DNA from 3 places in the Arthrobacter sp. P1_B9 genome. Region 2 is predicted to be linked to each of the others. Evidence: riboswitches for the same ligand, from Rfam matches in the RefSeq annotation. Region 2 holds a riboswitch; each other region holds the start of a gene.
The links. A riboswitch is a leader RNA that binds a small molecule or an ion and turns the genes downstream of it on or off. The one in region 2 is predicted to bind S-adenosylmethionine.

Region 1 (6,029 bases), on a different contig from region 2:
GGGTCCGGCGTAGCGGCTTTCCAGCATCGCCAGTTCCGAGGTCCCGGCGCGCACTCGGGTATTGACCGCGTCCTGCTGCGCGCGGCGCTTGCGGGAGAGCCGGAAGTTGCCGAACAGCAGGAACAGGAGCAGGCCGATGGTCGGCACGATGAAGATGCCCAGCAGCCACGCCATCGCGGTGGTGGGCCGCCGGTTTCCGGGGATGATGCCCAGTGCCAGCACTCGGATGGCGAAGTCGATCACGGTCAAAATCAGAATCGCCCAGGACGGTAAAGTCTCCGCCAGCGGAAATGGCCAAAACACAGGCGAACCCCTCAACGTACAAGCCACGCGGAACAGTTCCGAACGGGCAGTGACCAAATCCTATCCCGGGACCACCGAGACTAAGCTTTAGCCATGACCACTCCTGCCCCTGTTCCCGCACCCGCGACCGTTCTGGTCTTCCTCGACCCGGCGTTCGACGGCGGCCGCGTTGCCGACGCGTCGCAGCCGCAGCTGATGGCCACGGACCTGGGCGCCACCCGCGGCGACGGTGTTTTCGAATCCCTCCTGGCCGTCGGCGGCCGGCCCCGCAAGATCCAGGCGCACCTGACCCGGCTGGCGGGCTCTGCCCGGCTTCTGGAGCTGGACATCCCCGCCGAGGACGCATGGCGGCGGGCGGTGGAAACCGCCATCCGCGAGTTCCGGGGGCAGGAACCCGCCGCGGCTGCAACGGGCGGCGCGGAGCAGGACGAGGTGGTGGTGAAGCTGATTGTCACCCGCGGGCCGGAGGGCGCGGCTGCCCCCACATGCTGGGTCCAGGCCTCCGCCCCGGCGGCCGCGGGACGGCGGCAGCGCGAGACCGGGATCGACGTCATCCTGCTCGACCGCGGCTACGACAGTGAAGTCGGCGAGCGCGCCCCGTGGCTCCTGCTCGGCGCCAAGACCCTTTCGTACGCCGTGAACATGGCGGCGCTGCGCTACGCCCACCGGCAGGGCGCCGACGACGTCATCTTCACGTCCGCGGATGGCCGGGTGCTGGAAGGTCCGACGTCGACCGTTCTGCTGGCCCACCTGGAAACCTCGGACGACGGCGCCGGCGGCGTCCGCACCATCCGGCGGCTCATCACTCCCCAGCTGGACAGCGGCATCCTGCCCGGCACGTCACAGGGCGCCCTGTTCACCGCCGCCAAGGCCGCCGGCTGGGAGCTGGGTTACGGCCCGCTGGAGCCGAAGGACCTGCTGGACGCCGACGCGGTCTGGCTGATCTCCAGCATCCGGCTCCTGGCCCCGGTGAACCACATCGACGGGCAGGAAATCGGCACCCCGGAACTGCGGCGCCAGCTCACGGCCGAACTCAACGCCCTCTTCGCGACCATCGAATAGCAACGCGGGGTCAGTTACGGCCCATCCCATGTCCCCGGATGGGCCGTAAGTGACCCCGCGTTGGTGTTGCGCTCACCCCAGGGCGTCTGCGGGCACTGCCGGGCACAGGCGGAACGAGGCCGGGTTGAACGCCGGGAGCATGAAGGTTGCGAGCACGGCGTCGAGCATTTCCGGGGCCCAGGTGCTGTTCTCCCCCAGGGTCGCGCAGACACCCAGCACCACGGGCGTTCCGTCGGTGCGGCGGCGGATCTGGACCTGGACCGGCCCGGTCAGCCCGAGCGTGCGGACGGCGGCCAGGCCCAGCTTGCGCACATCCCCGGCCTGGTTCGCCGGCACCCTGCGGCTGACCTCGTCGCTGCCGGCGCGTCCATACGGAGTCCTGGTCTTCTCGAGGACCACCGCCACCGGCGCCATCGCGTTGCGTGCCGGGGTGCCGAACACCAGGCACACATAGTCGGCGCCCGGGATAAATTCCTGGACCAGTTGCCCCGCCGGCATGTTCTTCCAGCTAACGGAGTCGGTTCCGGCCAGCAGGTGGATCCCATGGGAGCCTTTGAAGACCCGCGGCTTGACCACCACGGGGCCGCTGAGGCCGGCGAGGGAAGCCGGCGCGGCGGCGAGGTCGCCCGGAACCGCGAACCGGGGCACCGGGATGCCGGCCGCTTGCAGCGCCCAGGTGGCGAACAGGTGGTCGTTGGCGAGGGCAACCGCGGCGGGGTCGGCCACGATGATCCGCACGTCCTGGGCGAATCCCGCGCGGGCCGCGGCCAGGACCGGGAGTTCCACGGTGAGGGTCGGAATGATGACGTTGATGGCTTCGCGGTCCACCACCCGGCGCAGGTCCAGGACCATGTCCGGGTTCGTCGCCGGCAGGAGCCTGACCGCGGCGGCGGGAGCCTCCCCGGCCTGACGGGTGTCGGCACGGGCGTCGGAGCCGAGGTACGGGAGGCCCCGGGCTTCGAGCAGGGCCGCGACGGCCCGTCCGGCGGCGCTTGTAATCCCGGTAACGAGTATGCGCGGGCCCACGATTGCTCCATTCCGCCGTCACCGGCCGGACCGCGGCTGCGGCTCCGACCGTTCCAGCCACCGATTCCCAGACAGCTTGTTGATGGACAGACGAGTCGATTCCGGGACTGCTTGATTCACACATTGCTCGAATCACCTGCAGCTCCGGCCGACTCGTCGGACCTAATCCCCCCAGTAAACGGCGAAACGTCCCGGCAGACACGAGTGGGCTGTACCCGAAACTGGAGCCCGCCACTACTCGCCCGGGCCGCGGTCCGGTTACGGAACATGACGACGGCGGCGGTGCGGGCCGGCGTCGCAGGTGTTACGTTTTTGGGGAGTAATGAGAACCGGTGCCAAGCCCTGACTGGCCGGTCGGCAACCCTCCCTTTCGCGGCGGGGTGCCTCAGGTGAATACTCGGCATTCGAGAATTCGAGCTGCAAGCGTGAAAGAGGAGATCCGTCGTGCCCGACACGTCAATACCCACAACAGCCGCACCCGGCACAGCACCCGGTTCAGCATCCGGGGGCGAGGAGAGGCTGGCCTACCGCCTGTTCACCGGGGCGGATGACCGCGCCTTTTGCGAGCGGGTGTCAGCCGCCCTGGCCGAGGGCTACGTGCTGCATGGAAGCCCCGCCGCCAGCTTCAACGGAAGCACCGTGATCGTGGCGCAGGCGCTGGTCCTGCCGGCCGCGATTGCCAGTGCGGACGCCGCCGTGGCCAATGCGGTTGATGAGCTCGACGCCGACGAATTTGGCGCCGACGGGGCCTTCGCGGGCCACGCATGAGCTACGCCGGAGACCTCAGCCCGCAGGAGGCGTGGGCCAAGCTGGAGGCCGGAGCCATCCTGGTGGATGTCCGGACCGAGGGCGAATGGGCCCACATCGGCATCCCGGACACCGCGGCCGCGGGCGAGAGCCGCAACGATCCGCTCTTCATCCAGTGGAACCTCGCTGGCGGCACGCCGAACCCGCACTTCGTGGAACAGCTAAGGCAGCAGGCGCCGGAGGACACCGCCGTCGAACTGGTGTTCCTTTGCCGTTCCGGGGCCCGGTCGATCGCGGCCGCGACGGCCGCGACGGCCGCCGGCTACACCTCGTACAACGTCCTTGAGGGCTTCGAAGGCGAGACCGACCGCTTTGGCGAACGCACCGTCAATGGCTGGAAGAACCGCGGCCTGCCCACCAACCTCGGAAAGATCTAAGTGACTTTCAATCCCGACGCCGCCGGCTGGGCGGCCGACACCCAGGCCGTCCGTGGCGGCCTTGACCGCACCGGCTTCCAGGAAACCACCGAGCCGATCTTCCTCAATTCAGGATTCGTCTACGAGACCGCGGCCGCCGCCGAGCGCGCCTTCACCGGTGAGGACGAGCGCTTCGTCTACTCCCGCTACGGCAACCCCTCCGTCGCCACCTTCCAGGAGCGGCTCCGGCTGCTCGAGGGAACGGAGGCGTGTTTCGCGACGGCGTCCGGCATGTCCGCCGTCTTCACCGCCCTGGGCGCGCTGTTGGCGGCCGGCGACCGGGTGGTCGCGGCCCGCTCGCTGTTCGGCTCGTGCTTCGTGATCCTCAACGAAATCCTGCCGCGCTGGGGTGTCGAGACGGTCTTCGTGGACGGCCCGGACCTGGAGCAGTGGAAATCCGCGCTGTCCGAGCCGACCACGGCGGTGTTCTTCGAGTCGCCGTCGAACCCGATGCAGGAAATCGTGGACATCGCCGCCGTGAGCAAACTGGCGCACGCGGCCGGCGCCACGGTGGTGGTTGACAACGTCTTCGCCACCCCGCTGCTCCAGCGCTGCGGCGACCTCGGCGCGGACGTGGTGGTCTACTCCGGCACCAAGCACATCGACGGCCAGGGCCGCGTCCTGGGCGGGGCCATCCTGGGCACCAAGGAATTCATCGACGGGCCCGTCAAGCAGCTCATGCGGCACACCGGTCCGGCGCTTTCGGCGTTCAACGCCTGGGTGCTCACCAAGGGCCTGGAGACTATGGCCCTGCGCGTCAACCATTCCTCGGCCTCCGCGCTGCGGCTGGCCGAATGGCTCGAGGGACAGCCCGCGGTCGGCTGGGTAAAGTACCCGCTGCTGCCGTCCCACCCGCAGTACCCGCTCGCAGTGCAGCAGATGAAGGCCGGCGGGACCGTGCTCACCCTGGAGCTGCAGCCCTCCCCCGGGCGCACGGCGAAGCAGGCCGCGTTCGCACTCCTGGACGCGCTGCGGATCATCGACATCTCCAACAACCTGGGGGACGCCAAGACGCTCATCACGCACCCGGCCACCACCACGCACCGCGCGATGGGCCCGGAAGGCCGCGCGGCGATCGGGCTCAGCGACGGCGTGGTCCGGCTCTCGGTGGGCCTGGAGGATGTGGAGGACCTGATCCGCGACCTCGGCCAGGCGCTCAAGCAGGTCTAGGCGCTCAAACAGGTCTAAACACTCAAGCAGGTCCAGGGCCATGGCCGCTCAGGCCCAGGCCGCCTTGAGCGCCCGCCAGGCGTCGTCGTCGAGCATACTGGACGGTGTGACGGCGACGGCGGCCGCCCCGCCGGAGACAGACGCCTCCAGCCCGGCCGCCAGGTCCGCGGCGGAGATGCGCCCGTCCTTGGCCCACATCCCGACCGAGATGGCGAACTTCCCGGACCGCTTCGCCATGGCCGCGGCCAGCTCGGCGGAGTAGGCCGGAGCGGCGTCGTTGAGCCCGAAGTAGTCCCACAAGACCAGCCGGTCCGCGGCCGCGGCGAGCAGCCCGTAGTCATGGCCGCTCTCCGGCCGGTCGCCGGCGGGATCGTCCCACGGCGCCCGGACGTCCATGTCGAGCGTGGCACCGTTCGCGTGGGCGGCCGCCGCCGCCTTGGCCACGATGGCCGCCACCGCCTTCGACCGCCAGGCCCCGAGGCTCGGGTGTTCGACGTCGATGTCCCCGTTCGCGAGCCGCGGCCAGTCCGTCCCGCCGCTGGCCAGCCGGTAGGAATCGCGGTCGTCGCCGCCGTAGGTGTTGTTATCGAACATCAGTTCCGTCAAGGCCACGGCGTCCGGCTGGTACCGCCTGGTCACCTCGGCCACCAAGTCGACCAGCCGCTCCCCGACGGGTCCCGTCGTGAGTGCGCTGACGCTGGCGAACTCCGTGGAGCGGGTGCCGTCGAAGTTGATGCCGGCCAGGCCCGGGTTGGTACGGATCCAGCCGGGGATCAGCAGGTCGATGGTCAGTGTGATCCTGCGTTTCCTGCCATCACCGCCGGTCCCCAGTGCCTTGACCGCTTCGGCCACGTGGTCACGGCCCGGGACGGCCTCCACCTCGGGGTGGGCGTCCCAAGGGAACGCCGTCCAGTCCAGCCGCCCCACGCTGATGGTGACGCTGTTGGCGTTGACCTCATCGAGCCGTCTGGCCAGTTCCGGCAGCGTCGAGGCGGCGTCGACCACAGTTTCGTAGCCGACGCCGACAGTGCGCTCCGCGGCGGGCGCCGTGGGTCCCTGCGGCCCGCCGCACCCAGTGGCAGAAAGGGCCAGCACCGACAGGAGCACGAGGGCAGGGAAGGCAGCCGGTCTGCGCCTCAAACGCTGACGTCCGGGCGCACCGCCGGGGCGGTGACGCTGACCACACCGGTCCGCGTCAGCTTGTTCCAGTGCGCCTCCTTGCCACGGAGTTCCTGCACCAGCGCG
Region 2 (6,029 bases):
GCAGGATCCGCGAGGTGTCCGTCTGGACGACGACCTTCAGGTACGTGATCGAGAACGTGACCACGAGGTAGTAGAGGATGTTCTCGGCGAAGCGCAGGCCCATCGCGGTGAAGACGCCGCGCGGGTAGCGGCGGAATACTTCGGCCACGCCGTAGCCCTTGTTCTCAACCTCGACTTCCTTTTGGGCCTCCAGGAAGATGGGGGCGTCCTGGACCTTGGTGCGGATGTAGTAGCCGACCAGCACGATCACGGCGGAGAGCCAGAAGGCGACGCGCCAGCCCCAGCTGAGGAAGTCGGCGGAGGACAGCACGGAGGACAGCGTGAACAGCACGGCGGTGGCGAGCAGGTTGCCGAGCGGAACGGCAGACTGGGGCCAGCTGGCCCAGAACCCGCGGGACTTGCTGGGGCTGTGCTCGGCGACGAGGAGGACGGCGCCGCCCCATTCGCCGCCGACGGCGAAGCCCTGGGCGAAGCGCAGGAAGACCAGCAGCGCCGGGGCCCAGTAGCCGATCTGCGCGAAGGTGGGCAGGCAGCCCATCAGGAAGGTGGAAACGCCCACCAGGAGGATGCTGACCTGGAGCAGCTGCTTGCGGCCGAACTTGTCGCCGAAGTGGCCGAAGACGATGCCGCCGATCGGGCGGGCGACGAATCCGACGGCGTAGGTCAGGAACGCGGCGATAATGCCGTCGAGTTCCGTGCCCGAATTGGGGAAGAACGTCTTGCCGAAGACCAGCGTGGCGGCGGAGGCGTAGAGGAAGAATTCATACCACTCCACCACCGTGCCGGCCATGGAGGCCGTTACTACCTTCTTCAGTCCGGACGTTTTGACGTCCGGCTCGTCTGCGCGCGTTGTCGCGGCGTTTTCCGTGCTCATGTGAACTCCTTCGGTGTCGCCTTCGACACCCTGCGGACCATTGGACTGAGGACGCCCGTGATGTAGGGCACATGGCGTCATTCCCCATGAGTATGGACGCTCCCGCCCTGAGCCTCAACGGCCATTAGTGCAGAGCGCATCTGCAAAAATGCACAAGCGGGCCGGCCTAGTGGCCGAAGAAGGTCCCCCGGAGCTGCCCGCTGAGCTGGCCGATTTCGGTCAGGAAGCCGTCGTGGCCGATCGGCGCTTCAATGATGTGCAGTTCCGGGCCGCCCGGCAGGGCCTCTGCCAGTTGACGGGACTGGGCCGGGAAATACAGGCGGTCCGAGTCCACGGCCGCCACCAGGAATTCGGCGGTGGCCGGAGCCAGTGCCTCCCCGAGGCTTCCGCGCCCCCGGCACACATCGTGGCTCATGAGGGCTTCGGTGATCGCGATGTAGCTGTTCGCGTCGAAACGCCGGGCCAGTTTGCTGCCCTGGTGGTCCAGGTAGCTTTCCACCTGGTAGCGCCCGCGTCCGGCCAGCGATCCGGCTTCCAGGGGCGTCTCGGACTCCTGGGCGTTGCGGCCAAACCGGCCGTCCAGTTCGGCCGCTGAGCGGTAGGTGATGTGCGCGATGCGCCGGGCGAGGGCGAGCCCTGCTTCGGGTTCCGGGCCGCCGTAGTAGTCCCCGCCCTTGAAGTGGGGGTCCTGGCGGATGGCCAGCGTCTGGGCCTGCGCGAAGGCAATCTGTTCGGCGGTGCTGCTGGCGCCGACGGAAATCACGGCGCAGCGCCGGACCCGGCCGGGAAACGTGACGGCCCATTCAAGGGCGCGCGCGCCGCCGAGCGAGCCGCCCAGCACCGCGTACCAGCTGCCGATGCCCAGGGCATCGGCCAGCCGCGCCTCGGCAGCTGCGGTGTCCCGCAGGGTGACCAGCGGGAACCGCGATCCCCAGGGGCGCCCGTCGGGGGCCGGGGTGGAAGGTCCGGTGGATCCGTAGCAGCCGCCCAGGATGTTGATCGAAACGACGAAATACTTGTCCGTGTCCACGGGAGCCCCGGGTCCGGCGAGCTGTTCCCACCAGCCGGGCTCCCCGCTCTCGCCGCGGGTCACGTGTGTGTCGCCGGTCAGGGCGTGTTCAATGAGCACGGCGTTGGAGGCGTCCGCGTTCAGGGTCCCCCACGTCTCGTAGGCGAGCACCACATCCGGCAACGGAGTCCCGGATTCGAGCTGCAGATCACCGATCCTGACGAACTGGACGGTCCCGTCAGGGGTCCGGGATGGTTTGGTTTCGGGAACACCCGTGCGGGTGACGGCAATCGTCATGTGAGGACCTATCTTGGCGCTTGCCCGCCGTCAGCTGACCGGCAGGCCAGGTCTTCACCCGGGGCACCCCGCCGCAAAAGGAGGGTTGCCGGCCAGCAAGCCGGGGCTGTCGCTGGCACTCATGACCTGGTACGAGTCTACGAAACGGGGTGCGGAAATGACGAAGATTATGACTTCCATGTGACAGCCGGACCAGTCAGCACCGCAGACTCCCCACCTTGACAGCCGTGACCGGCGGGTCGCCCCGGAGTGCCGGCGATTCCCGGTGTCATGCCCGCAAAGGTGGGGAAATTCGGCGTGAGCTTCGGCCTAGGCGGACTTGGCCGCGCGGAATCCGGCGTCAAGGTCCGCGAGGATGTCGTCGATGTGCTCCAGTCCCACCGAAAGCCGCACCAGCCCGGGGTTCACCCCGGCGATCACTTGCTGTTCGGGCGAGAGCTGGCTGTGGGTGGTCGACGCCGGATGGATCACCAGCGACCGGACATCGCCGATGTTCGCGACGTGCGAGTGCAGTTCGAGGGCATCGACGAACCGCTTGCCGGCCTCCGCTCCCCCTGCAATGTTGAACGCCACGACGGCGCCGGTCCCCTTGGGCCCGTACTTGCGGCCGCGCTCGTACCAGAGGCTGGACGGCAGCCCGGCGTAGGCGACTGATTCGACGTCGTCCCGCCCCTCCAGCCAGTGCGCCACCTTCGTGGCGTTGGCCACGTGGCGCTCGACGCGCAGGCTCAGCGTTTCGATGCCCTGGGCGATGAGGAAGGCGTTGAACGGGGACACCGCGGAGCCGAGGTCGCGCAGGAGCTGGACCCGGGCCTTGAGGATGTAGGAGAGGTTCGCGCCCAGCGCGCCGTCGGCTCCGAGGTCGCGGGCGTAGACCAGGCCGTTGTAGGTGGGGTCCGGGGTGTTGAAGCCGGGGAACCGCTCCGGGTCCTTCCCAAAGTCGAAGTTGCCGGAGTCCACGATCACGCCGGCGATCGCGGCGCCGTGCCCGCCGAGGTACTTGGTGGCGGAATGGACCACGATGTCCGCGCCCCACTCGATCGGCCGGATCAGGTAGGGGGTGGAGAGCGTGTTGTCGACCACCAGCGGCACGCCGGCCTCGTGCGCCACGCGGGAGACGCCCTCGATGTCCAGGACGTCCTGGCGGGGGTTGGAGACCACTTCGCCGAAGAACAGCTTGGTGTTGGGCTGGACGGCATCCCGCCACTGGTCCAGGTTGTCCGGGTCCGCCACGAAGGTCACGGAGATGCCGAACTTCTTCAGCGTGTGCGCGAGCAGGTTGTAGGTTCCGCCATAGAGGCTCGGGCTGGCCACCACATGGTCCCCGGCCTCGGCGATATTGAGGATGGCGAACGTCTCGGCGGCCTGGCCGGAGCTGAGCAGCAGCGCCGCGAGACCGCCTTCCAGGCTGGCGACGCGCTGTTCGACGGCGTCCTGGGTCGGGTTGCCGATCCGGGTGTAGATGGGCGCGAGCTCGGCGAGCGCAAAGCGGTTCGCGGCGCTTTCGGCGCTGGGGAACACGAACGACGTCGTCTGGTAGATGGGCAGGGAACGCGCGCCGGTGGCGCTGTCCGGCTCCTGGCCGGCGTGGATCTGGCGGGTTTCAAAGGACCAGGCGTTGGACATTGGTGCTCCTCGAGTCACTGGGCACAGCACCGGCCTGGGCTTTCGGCCCGAACCGGAACAGGCGCCGCGCTTGCCCTCCGGCGGGCGCCGGACGGCCAGGTCTTCACCCGGGGCACCCCACCGCGATACGAGGGTTGCCGGCCAGCAAGCCGGGGCTGTGCGCTGGCACTCATGACCTGACTTCAGTGTAGGAATGGCGGCGGAGCCCTGGATAGCTTTGTGACGAAGATGAAGACGGCCGCCGTGACGGAGCATCCGGGGCGCCGCGTTCCGCGCCCCAGGACGTCCCATGACGGTTAGGGGAGCCTAAGCTGAGAGGTCCATCACAAAGTGCCAAGATGATGGCATGCGCATGGATCACGTCTCTTACGCCTGTGAACACGATGGCTTGGCAGCCACCACTGAACGTATTGCGTCTGCCCTCGGCGTTGAAGCCGTGAAGGGTGGAGTGCACCCCCGTTTCGGGACACGCAACATGATTATCCCGCTCGCGGGACACAAGTACCTGGAAGTCGTGGAGGTCCTGAACCACCCGGCCTCCGACAAGGCCCCGTTCGGCCAGGCCGTCCGGGCACGCTCCGAGGCCGGCGGCGGCTGGATGGGCTGGTGCGTCGAGGTTGACGACCTGGCCCCGTTCGAGGAGCGGCTCGGCCGCGCCGCCGTCAACGGCAACCGGAAGTTTCCCGACGGCCGCGAATTGGTCTGGAAGCAGATCGGCATCCTGGGGCTCATCGCCGACCCCCAGGTGCCATACATGCTCAAGTGGGAGGGCGACCCGGAGTTGCACCCGTCCAACGCCTACGCGAGCGATGTCAAGATGTCCGCACTGACCATTGCCGGTTCGGCCGAGCGCGTCACGGAGTGGCTGGGCGAACCGGTTGAAAAGCCGCTCGAAGACGTCGCCGTGAACTGGATCGCGCCGCACGGTACTCCCGGCATCCTCTCTGTCACCTTCGAGACCGCCTCCGGAGCGGTCACGATCTAACGCTCCACCCGCCCCACGCTTCGGCCGCCATCTCTTAGGTGCCAACGATGTCACCTAGGAGACGGCGGCCGAGATCATTTAAGGCCTGCTCCTAAAAGCAACGCGAGGCCACTTCGCGCCCGTCCGGGGGCTCCGGATGGGCCCGAAGGGACCCCGCCTTGCTTTGCGGGGAACTCAGCCCAGGCCCACGGCCTTGCCGAACAGGCTGAACCCCACGAACGCCACAGTGTCCAGGATGGCGTGGGCGATCACCAGCGGCATCACCCGTTTGGTCCGGATGTAGAACAGCGCGAAGACGACGCCCATCACCGCGTTGCCGATGAACGGCCCGAACCCCTGGTACAGGTGATAGCTGCCGCGGAGCAGGGCGCTGGCGGCGATGGCCGCCGGCACGCTCCAGCCCAGTTTCCCGAGCCGGTCCAGCAGGTACGCCACCACAATCACTTCCTCGACCACCGCGTGCCGGATCGCGGACAGGACCAGCACCGGCACGGTCCACCAGTACGCGTCCAGGGCACTGGGGATGATCGCCGTGGTGATCCCCAGCGCCCGGCCGGCGGCGTAGAGCCCCAGGGACGGAATGCCGATGAGCGCGGCGAGTCCGAGACCCTGCAGGAGGTCCTTGCCGGGCCGGGCGAAGTCGAAGCCGATCCTTCGGAACGCCGAGGTTCCGCGCTCACCGGCCGGCCAGTGCTCGGTGAGGAAATAGATCACGAGGGCCACCGGGACCAGGGCGAAGATGATGTCCAGCAACTGGTAGGTGAGGTCGAAGTATTCGCGTGCGCTCTGTGAGCGATTCAGGGTGGATGTCCCCTGGGCCAGCGGCGCCGTGGTCATCTTGTCCAGCAACTGCACCAGGGAGTAGATCGCGGACTGCCCCAGCGACAACCCCAGGACAATCAACACTTCGAACCGCAGCCGACGGCGGGAGGGAACCAACATGGTTCTATCTTGCCTGCACTTGCCGATAGTTTGCTGGTGCCCGCGGGGTGCCGGCCGCGCCGGCACCCCCGGCTTTTTGGGAGCCCTATGCTAGGGGATTATGAGTGCGCCCCGGAAAATCATCATGATCCGGCACGGCCAGTCTGCCGCCAATGCCGACACCTCGATCTACAACCGTGTTCCGGACTACCGGATCCCGTTGACCGCGCTGGGCCTGGAGCAGGCCACCGCGGCCGGGGAGGAGGTCCGGCGCCAGCTGGACGGCCGCCCCGTGTGCGTCTACGTCTCCCCTTACC
Region 3 (6,029 bases), on a different contig from region 2:
TGAAGCCGCTGTTCGTCCATCCAGGAGGAAATTCATGTCGTTTGTCCGCTTTCTCGCCCGGCCCATGCTCGCCTCCAGTTTCGTCCTCGCCGGCATGGACAAGCTCAAGAACGCGGATGACACTGCGGCCCAGCTGTCCCCCCTGTTGCGCCGTGCGGCCGACGCCTTGCCGTTCCAGCCAAATGAAAAAGTCGTGGCACGCGTGATCGGCGGCACCCAGATCGGTGCCGGCGTCTGCTTCGCCCTCGGCAAGTCCGCCCGGCTGGCGGCCACCCTGCTCGCCGTCATTTCGCTCCTGAACGGCTACGTCGAATGGCGCAGCGCGGACATCTCCTCGAAGGAAGCCCGCGACGCCCGCCGCAAACAGCTCCTGAAAAACGTCTCCCTCACCGGCGGCGTGCTCCTCGCCGCGGTCGATACCGCCGGCAAGCCCAGCCTGGCCTGGCGCGCCGGGCACCTGGCCGCCGATGCCAAGAAGAGCGCCGGACACCTCGCCGCAGATGCCCGCAAGACCACCAACAAGCAGCTGAAGAAGGCCGACAAAGTCGTCCGCAAGGCCGTAGACCACTCTGCCGGGGCTTAAGACGGTAATGACTGGCACCACCCCCTCTGCAGCTGCCCCGTCCCACCCTGCCGGCGCCCATGCAGCCGACGCCGGTCCGCACTGGGCCGCCCCCTTCGCCGCCCGGCCGGTCGATGCCACTGTCACGGTTCCCGGATCCAAGTCCCTGACCAACCGGTACCTCGTGCTCGCCGCCCTCGCGGACGGACCTTCCCGGCTGCGGGCTCCCCTGCACTCCCGGGATTCCGCGCTGATGATTGAGGCCCTGCGGCAGTTGGGGGCCACCGTCACGGAAGTGCCCGGCGACGGCGCCTTCGGCCCCGACCTGGAAATCGTCCCGATCAGCATGGACACCGCGGCGGCTGACACGGAGATCGACTGCGGCCTGGCCGGCACGGTCATGCGCTTTGTCCCGCCGGTGGCCGCGCTGCGCCGCGGTGAGTCCCGTTTCGACGGCGACCCGCACGCCCGCAAACGCCCCATGGGCACCATTATCGAGGCCCTCGCCGGCCTGGGTGTGGCAGTCACCGCACCTGACGGCGGTCCGGCGTCGTCGTTGCCGTTCACGGTGCACGGCTCGGGCGAGGTGCGCGGCGGCCACCTGGTCATCGATGCCAGCGCTTCGTCCCAGTTCGTCTCCGCCCTGCTGCTGGCCGGGGCGCGCTTCACCGAGGGACTCCACCTGGAGCACGTCGGCAAGCCCGTGCCGAGCCTGGACCACATCAACATGACCGTGGCCGTGCTGCGCGGCGCGGGCGTGGCGGTCGACGACTCGGTGCCGAACCACTGGGTTGTCTCCCCCGGCCCGATCCGCGCCTTCGACGTCCGGATCGAGCAGGACCTCTCGAACGCCGGACCCTTCCTCGCGGCGGCCCTGGCCACCGGCGGCACCGTGCGGATCCCGAACTGGCCTGCAGAAACCACCCAGGTGGGTGATCTATGGCGCGGAATCCTGACCGCTATGGGCGCCACGGTGACGGTTGACGGCGGCACCCTGACCGTCAGCGGGGGCCCGGAGATCAAGGGCGGCGACTTCGACGAAACCAGCGAACTCGCCCCCACCGTTGCCGCGCTGTGCGCCCTCGCCACCGGCCCCTCACGGCTGGGCGGCATCGCCCACCTCCGCGGCCATGAAACGGACCGGCTCGCCGCCCTCGTCGCCGAAATCAACCGCCTCGGCGGCGACGCCGAAGAAACCCCCGACGGCCTCATCATCCGCCCGGCCGCGCTGCACGGCGGCGTCGTGCACAGCTACGCGGACCACCGCATGGCAACCGCCGGCGCCATCCTCGGCCTTGCCGTAGCCGGCGTGGAAGTCGAGGACATCGCAACCACGGCCAAGACCATGCCCGATTTCCCGCAACTCTGGGAAGCGATGCTGGCCCAGGGACCCGCCGCAGATGAGGACACCGCCGGTGGCACGCAGCACTGATTCCTGGGACGAGTCCGACGTCCGGATCCGGCCGAACAAGAAGGGCACACGGCCCCGCACCAAGGACCGGCCCAGCTACGATGACGCCGTCACCGGACGCATCATCACCGTTGACCGCGGCCGCTACACCGCCGTCGTCGGCGAGGGGACCGCGGACGAACGCAAGATCATCGCGGCCCGGGCCCGGGAACTGCGCCGCAACCCGGTGGTTGCCGGCGACTTCGTCTCCCTGGTCGGGGATGTCACCGGCGAGCCCGACACCCTGGCGCGGCTGGTCAAGATCCAGGACCGCAAGACGCTGCTGCGCCGCAGCGCCGACGACACGGACCCGATCGAACGTGCCGTCGTGGCCAACGCCGACCAGCTGGTGGTGGTGGTCGCCGCCGCCAACCCCGAGCCGCGGACCGGTTTCATCGACCGCGCGCTGGTGGCCGCGTACGACGCCGGCATTGAGCCGCTGCTGCTCGTCACCAAGGCCGATGTCAAGGATCCCGCCGAGCTGCTGTCCAACTACCAGCACCTCGACTTCCCCGTCATCATCTCCAAGACCGCCGACTCCGCCGCTTCCGGCATCGACGCCCGCTCCGACGACGGGCTTTCCGCCCGGCTCGACAAGGACGCGGTATCCCAGCTGCGCGACTACCTCGACGGCAAGGTCACCGTGATGCTGGGCCATTCCGGCGTCGGCAAGTCCACCATGGTCAACGCCCTGACCGGGGCGGAGCGGGCCACGGGAGGCGTGAACGCGGTAACCGGCCGCGGCCGCCACACGTCCTCCTCGGCACTGGCGCTCAAAGTCAACGATGCCCCGGCCGGCAGCTGGATCATCGACACCCCCGGCATCCGGTCCTTCGGCCTGGCCCACGTGGACCCGGACCGGATCCTGCGTTCCTTCCCGGATCTGGAACCGGGCACCGATGATTGCGAACGCGGCTGCAAGCATGACTCCACCGCCGTCAACTGCGGCGTCGACAAGTGGGTTGCGGCCGGGCACGCGGGGCCCTCGGGACCGGCCAGGCTCGCGTCCCTGCGCCGGCTGCTGGGCACGGACCCGCGGATGGAAGCGCAGGAAACCAAGGAACTGGGCACCGTCTCCTAGCCGGACCGGCAACGGGGCGGCGGCGCCGTGCCGCGGCTTCCCGCCCGGCAGCCCGGTTTGACGGTAGTTTGGAACCATGAGCCAACCCGCTTCGAGCTACAACGATGACCTGCGCCTTGCCCATGTACTGGCAGATTCGGTCGATTCCCAGACCATGAGCCGCTTCAAGGCACTCGACCTTCGGATCGAGACGAAGCCCGACCTCACACCCGTCACCGATGCCGACAAGTCCGCGGAAGAGGCCATCCGCGGCCAGCTCTCCCGGTCACGTCCGCGTGACGCGGTCCTGGGCGAAGAATTCGGCAGCTCGGGCCATGGTTCCCGCCGGTGGATCATCGACCCGATCGACGGCACGAAGAACTTTGTCCGCGGCGTCCCGGTCTGGGCCACCCTGATCGCCCTCGTCGATGAGGGCGAGCCGGTGGTCGGCGTCGTCAGCGCGCCGGCACTGGGCAAGCGCTGGTGGGCCGCCAAGGGTGCGGGCGCCTACACGGGCCGCTCGCTCGCCGCCGCCACACGGTTGAAGGTATCCAACGTCTCCAATCTCGAGGACGCCTCGCTGTCCTACTCCAGCCTTGGCGGCTGGAAGGAACGCGGGAACCTGGATGAGTTCCTGGGCCTGACCGAGGAAGTGTGGCGGACCCGCGCGTACGGTGACTTCTGGTCGTACTGCCTCGTGGCCGAGGGCGCCGTGGACATCGCCTGCGAACCCGAGCTGAACCTCTATGACATGGCCGCCCTGGTGCCGATCGTGACCGAGGCCGGCGGCCGCTTCACCTCGCTCGAAGGCGAGGACGGCCCCTTCGGCGGCAACGCCCTGGCCACCAATTCGATCCTGCACTCGGAAGTGCTCAAGCGGCTCAACCCCGGACTCGACGACCTCTTTCAGGCCCACCCGAACAACTGATCCGCGCCCGTAATAATCCGCTTCACAATCGGCGGCTGCCTTTTCCCGGGCTGCGCCGATGTCCTACGCTCGATGCAGGTCACGAGTGCCAGCGCTAAACCCCGGTTTGCTGGCCGGCAACCCTCCAGTCGCGGTGGGGTGCCCCGGGTGACGACCTGGCCGGTCCGGAACGGACCCGGCAAGCGCGGATTCCCACGGTGTGGGGTCCTGTTCGAGTGAGGTCCCATGACAACTGCCATTTTCCCCGCCGCCACTGAATTCCAAGCACGGCTTGCCCTCGCGGCCCGCCCGCTGGCAGCCGTCACCGGGGCCGAAATCCAGGCCCCGCTGATCACCGGCGGCCACGCGCGCTACGCCAACCTCGACTACGGCGCCTCCGCACCGGCCCTGTCCGTGGTCTCGGCCTACCTGAACGAAATCCTGCCGTACTACGCAAGCGTGCACCGCGGCGCCGGCTACGCATCACAGATCAGCACCTCCGTCTACGAGAACGCCCGGGACATCGTGCGGGACTTCGTGGGCGGCCGGCCCGGCGATTCCGTGATCTTCACGCGCAACACCACCGATTCCCTGAACCTGCTGGCCGGCTGCCTGCCGCTGCGCGACGGGCGGCCCGCGGGCGAGGTCCTCTACCTCGACATCGAACACCACGCCAACCTCCTGCCCTGGCAGAATGTCCCGCACCGCAGCGTCGTGGCCGCCGCCACCCTCGCGGCCACCGTGGACCGGCTGCGCGACGAACTCGCCCGCGGCGGCGTCGGCCTGCTGGCCGTCACCGGCGCCTCCAACGTCACCGGGGAGATCCTCCCGATCCGGACCCTGGCCGCACTGGCGCACGAATACGGCGCCAGGATCGTTGTCGACGCCGCCCAGCTCGCCCCGCACCGGCGGATCAATATCGCCGCGGACGACGTCGATTACCTCGCCTTCTCGGGACACAAGCTGTACGCCCCGTTCGGCGCCGGCGTGCTGGTGGGGCGGACGGACTGGCTCGACGCCGGCACCCCGCACCTGGCCGGCGGCGGCGCGGTTCGCGATGCCCGGCTCGACTCCGTCAGCTGGACCACGGGACCTGCCCGGCACGAGGGCGGCTCGCCGAACGTCCTCGGCGCGGCGGCCCTCGCCCGTGCCACCCAGGTCATTGCGGCCCTGGACCCGGAGCAGTGGCAGGCCCACGAGGACGCCATCCGGTCCTTCCTCGTCGAGGGCCTCCAGGGCATCGAGGGAGTAACCGTGCACCGGATCTTTGCCGATTCGGCTTCCGATTCTTCCTTCGCTTCTTCCACTGGAGGCGATCAGCCGGACACCGGCACGATCGGCGTCGTGAACTTTTCCGTGGAAGGCTACGACGCCGGACTGGTGGCCGCCTACCTGTCGGCCGAACACGGCATTGGCCTGCGCGACGGCCGCTTCTGCGCCCACCCGCTGCTCAAGCGGCTCGGCCTGCCCGCCGGCTCCCTGCGGGCCAGCTTCGGCCTCGGCTCACGGCTGGAGGACGCCGAACGCCTGCTGGCCGGCCTGCAGCAGCTGCGGCAGAACGGACTCGGCTGGGATTACGTGGTGGACGCGGGCCGCTGGGTGCCGGCCAACGATACCCGCAGCTATCCCCACTGGGCGCCGAACACCCCGGGCACCGCCGGCGCTGCGCCCTGCACCCTCGACTAGGCAGGATCGGGGCCCGGCGCGGGTGCGGTAAATTCGAAAGGTATCTGAAACCAGCAGGACCTTCCCGAAGGAGATCGCACGTGGCAAGCGCCGGCCCCAGGCTGCACAGCGGAGCTAGGCTCCACAGCGGACCGAAGCTGCACAGCGAGCGGCGCCAGGAACTCGGACAAAGCTTCCAGGACGGCGGGGAGCACTACGAGCGCGTCCGCCCCGGCTATCCGCAGGAGTCAGCCGACTGGCTGGTCCCGGCGGGAGCCAGGGACGCCGCGGACATTGGCGCTGGCACCGGGAAGTTCACCTCCCTTTTGGCAGTACGCGGACTGGCCACGGTGGCCGTGGACCCCTCTGCCGACATGCTTGAGCA

Region 1: another riboswitch for S-adenosylmethionine. It lies ahead of AC1D1A_RS13055 (DUF1737 domain-containing protein); the one in region 2 lies ahead of AC1D1A_RS11460 (bifunctional o-acetylhomoserine/o-acetylserine sulfhydrylase).
Region 3: another riboswitch for S-adenosylmethionine. It lies ahead of AC1D1A_RS00610 (aminotransferase class V-fold PLP-dependent enzyme); the one in region 2 lies ahead of AC1D1A_RS11460 (bifunctional o-acetylhomoserine/o-acetylserine sulfhydrylase).

Annotation. Positions count from the first base shown of each region.
Region 1 covers NZ_JBFUAA010000008.1:136,666-142,694, forward strand. The annotation lists gene cls (cardiolipin synthase) at 1-303, opposite strand, end outside; gene AC1D1A_RS13045 (aminodeoxychorismate lyase) at 397-1,365, shown strand; gene AC1D1A_RS13050 (ATP-grasp domain-containing protein) at 1,438-2,391, opposite strand; SAM riboswitch class IV at 2,710-2,823, shown strand; gene AC1D1A_RS13055 (DUF1737 domain-containing protein) at 2,851-3,159, shown strand; gene AC1D1A_RS13060 (rhodanese-like domain-containing protein) at 3,156-3,575, shown strand; gene AC1D1A_RS13065 (O-succinylhomoserine sulfhydrylase) at 3,576-4,784, shown strand; gene AC1D1A_RS13070 (hypothetical protein) at 4,833-5,924, opposite strand; gene AC1D1A_RS13075 (glycosyltransferase family 2 protein) at 5,921-6,029, opposite strand, start outside.
Region 2 covers NZ_JBFUAA010000007.1:40,090-46,118, reverse strand. The annotation lists gene AC1D1A_RS11470 (MFS transporter) at 1-874, opposite strand, end outside; gene metX (homoserine O-acetyltransferase MetX) at 1,041-2,180, opposite strand; SAM riboswitch class IV at 2,192-2,307, opposite strand; gene AC1D1A_RS11460 (bifunctional o-acetylhomoserine/o-acetylserine sulfhydrylase) at 2,490-3,806, opposite strand; SAM riboswitch class IV at 3,868-3,983, opposite strand; gene AC1D1A_RS11455 (VOC family protein) at 4,153-4,791, shown strand; gene AC1D1A_RS11450 (CPBP family intramembrane glutamic endopeptidase) at 4,966-5,733, opposite strand; gene AC1D1A_RS11445 (histidine phosphatase family protein) at 5,834-6,029, shown strand, end outside.
Region 3 covers NZ_JBFUAA010000001.1:142,634-148,662, reverse strand. The annotation lists gene AC1D1A_RS00630 (DoxX family protein) at 35-583, shown strand; gene aroA (3-phosphoshikimate 1-carboxyvinyltransferase) at 591-1,994, shown strand; gene rsgA (ribosome small subunit-dependent GTPase A) at 1,978-3,093, shown strand; gene hisN (histidinol-phosphatase) at 3,170-4,000, shown strand; SAM riboswitch class IV at 4,078-4,191, shown strand; gene AC1D1A_RS00610 (aminotransferase class V-fold PLP-dependent enzyme) at 4,226-5,665, shown strand; gene AC1D1A_RS00605 (class I SAM-dependent methyltransferase) at 5,746-6,029, shown strand, end outside.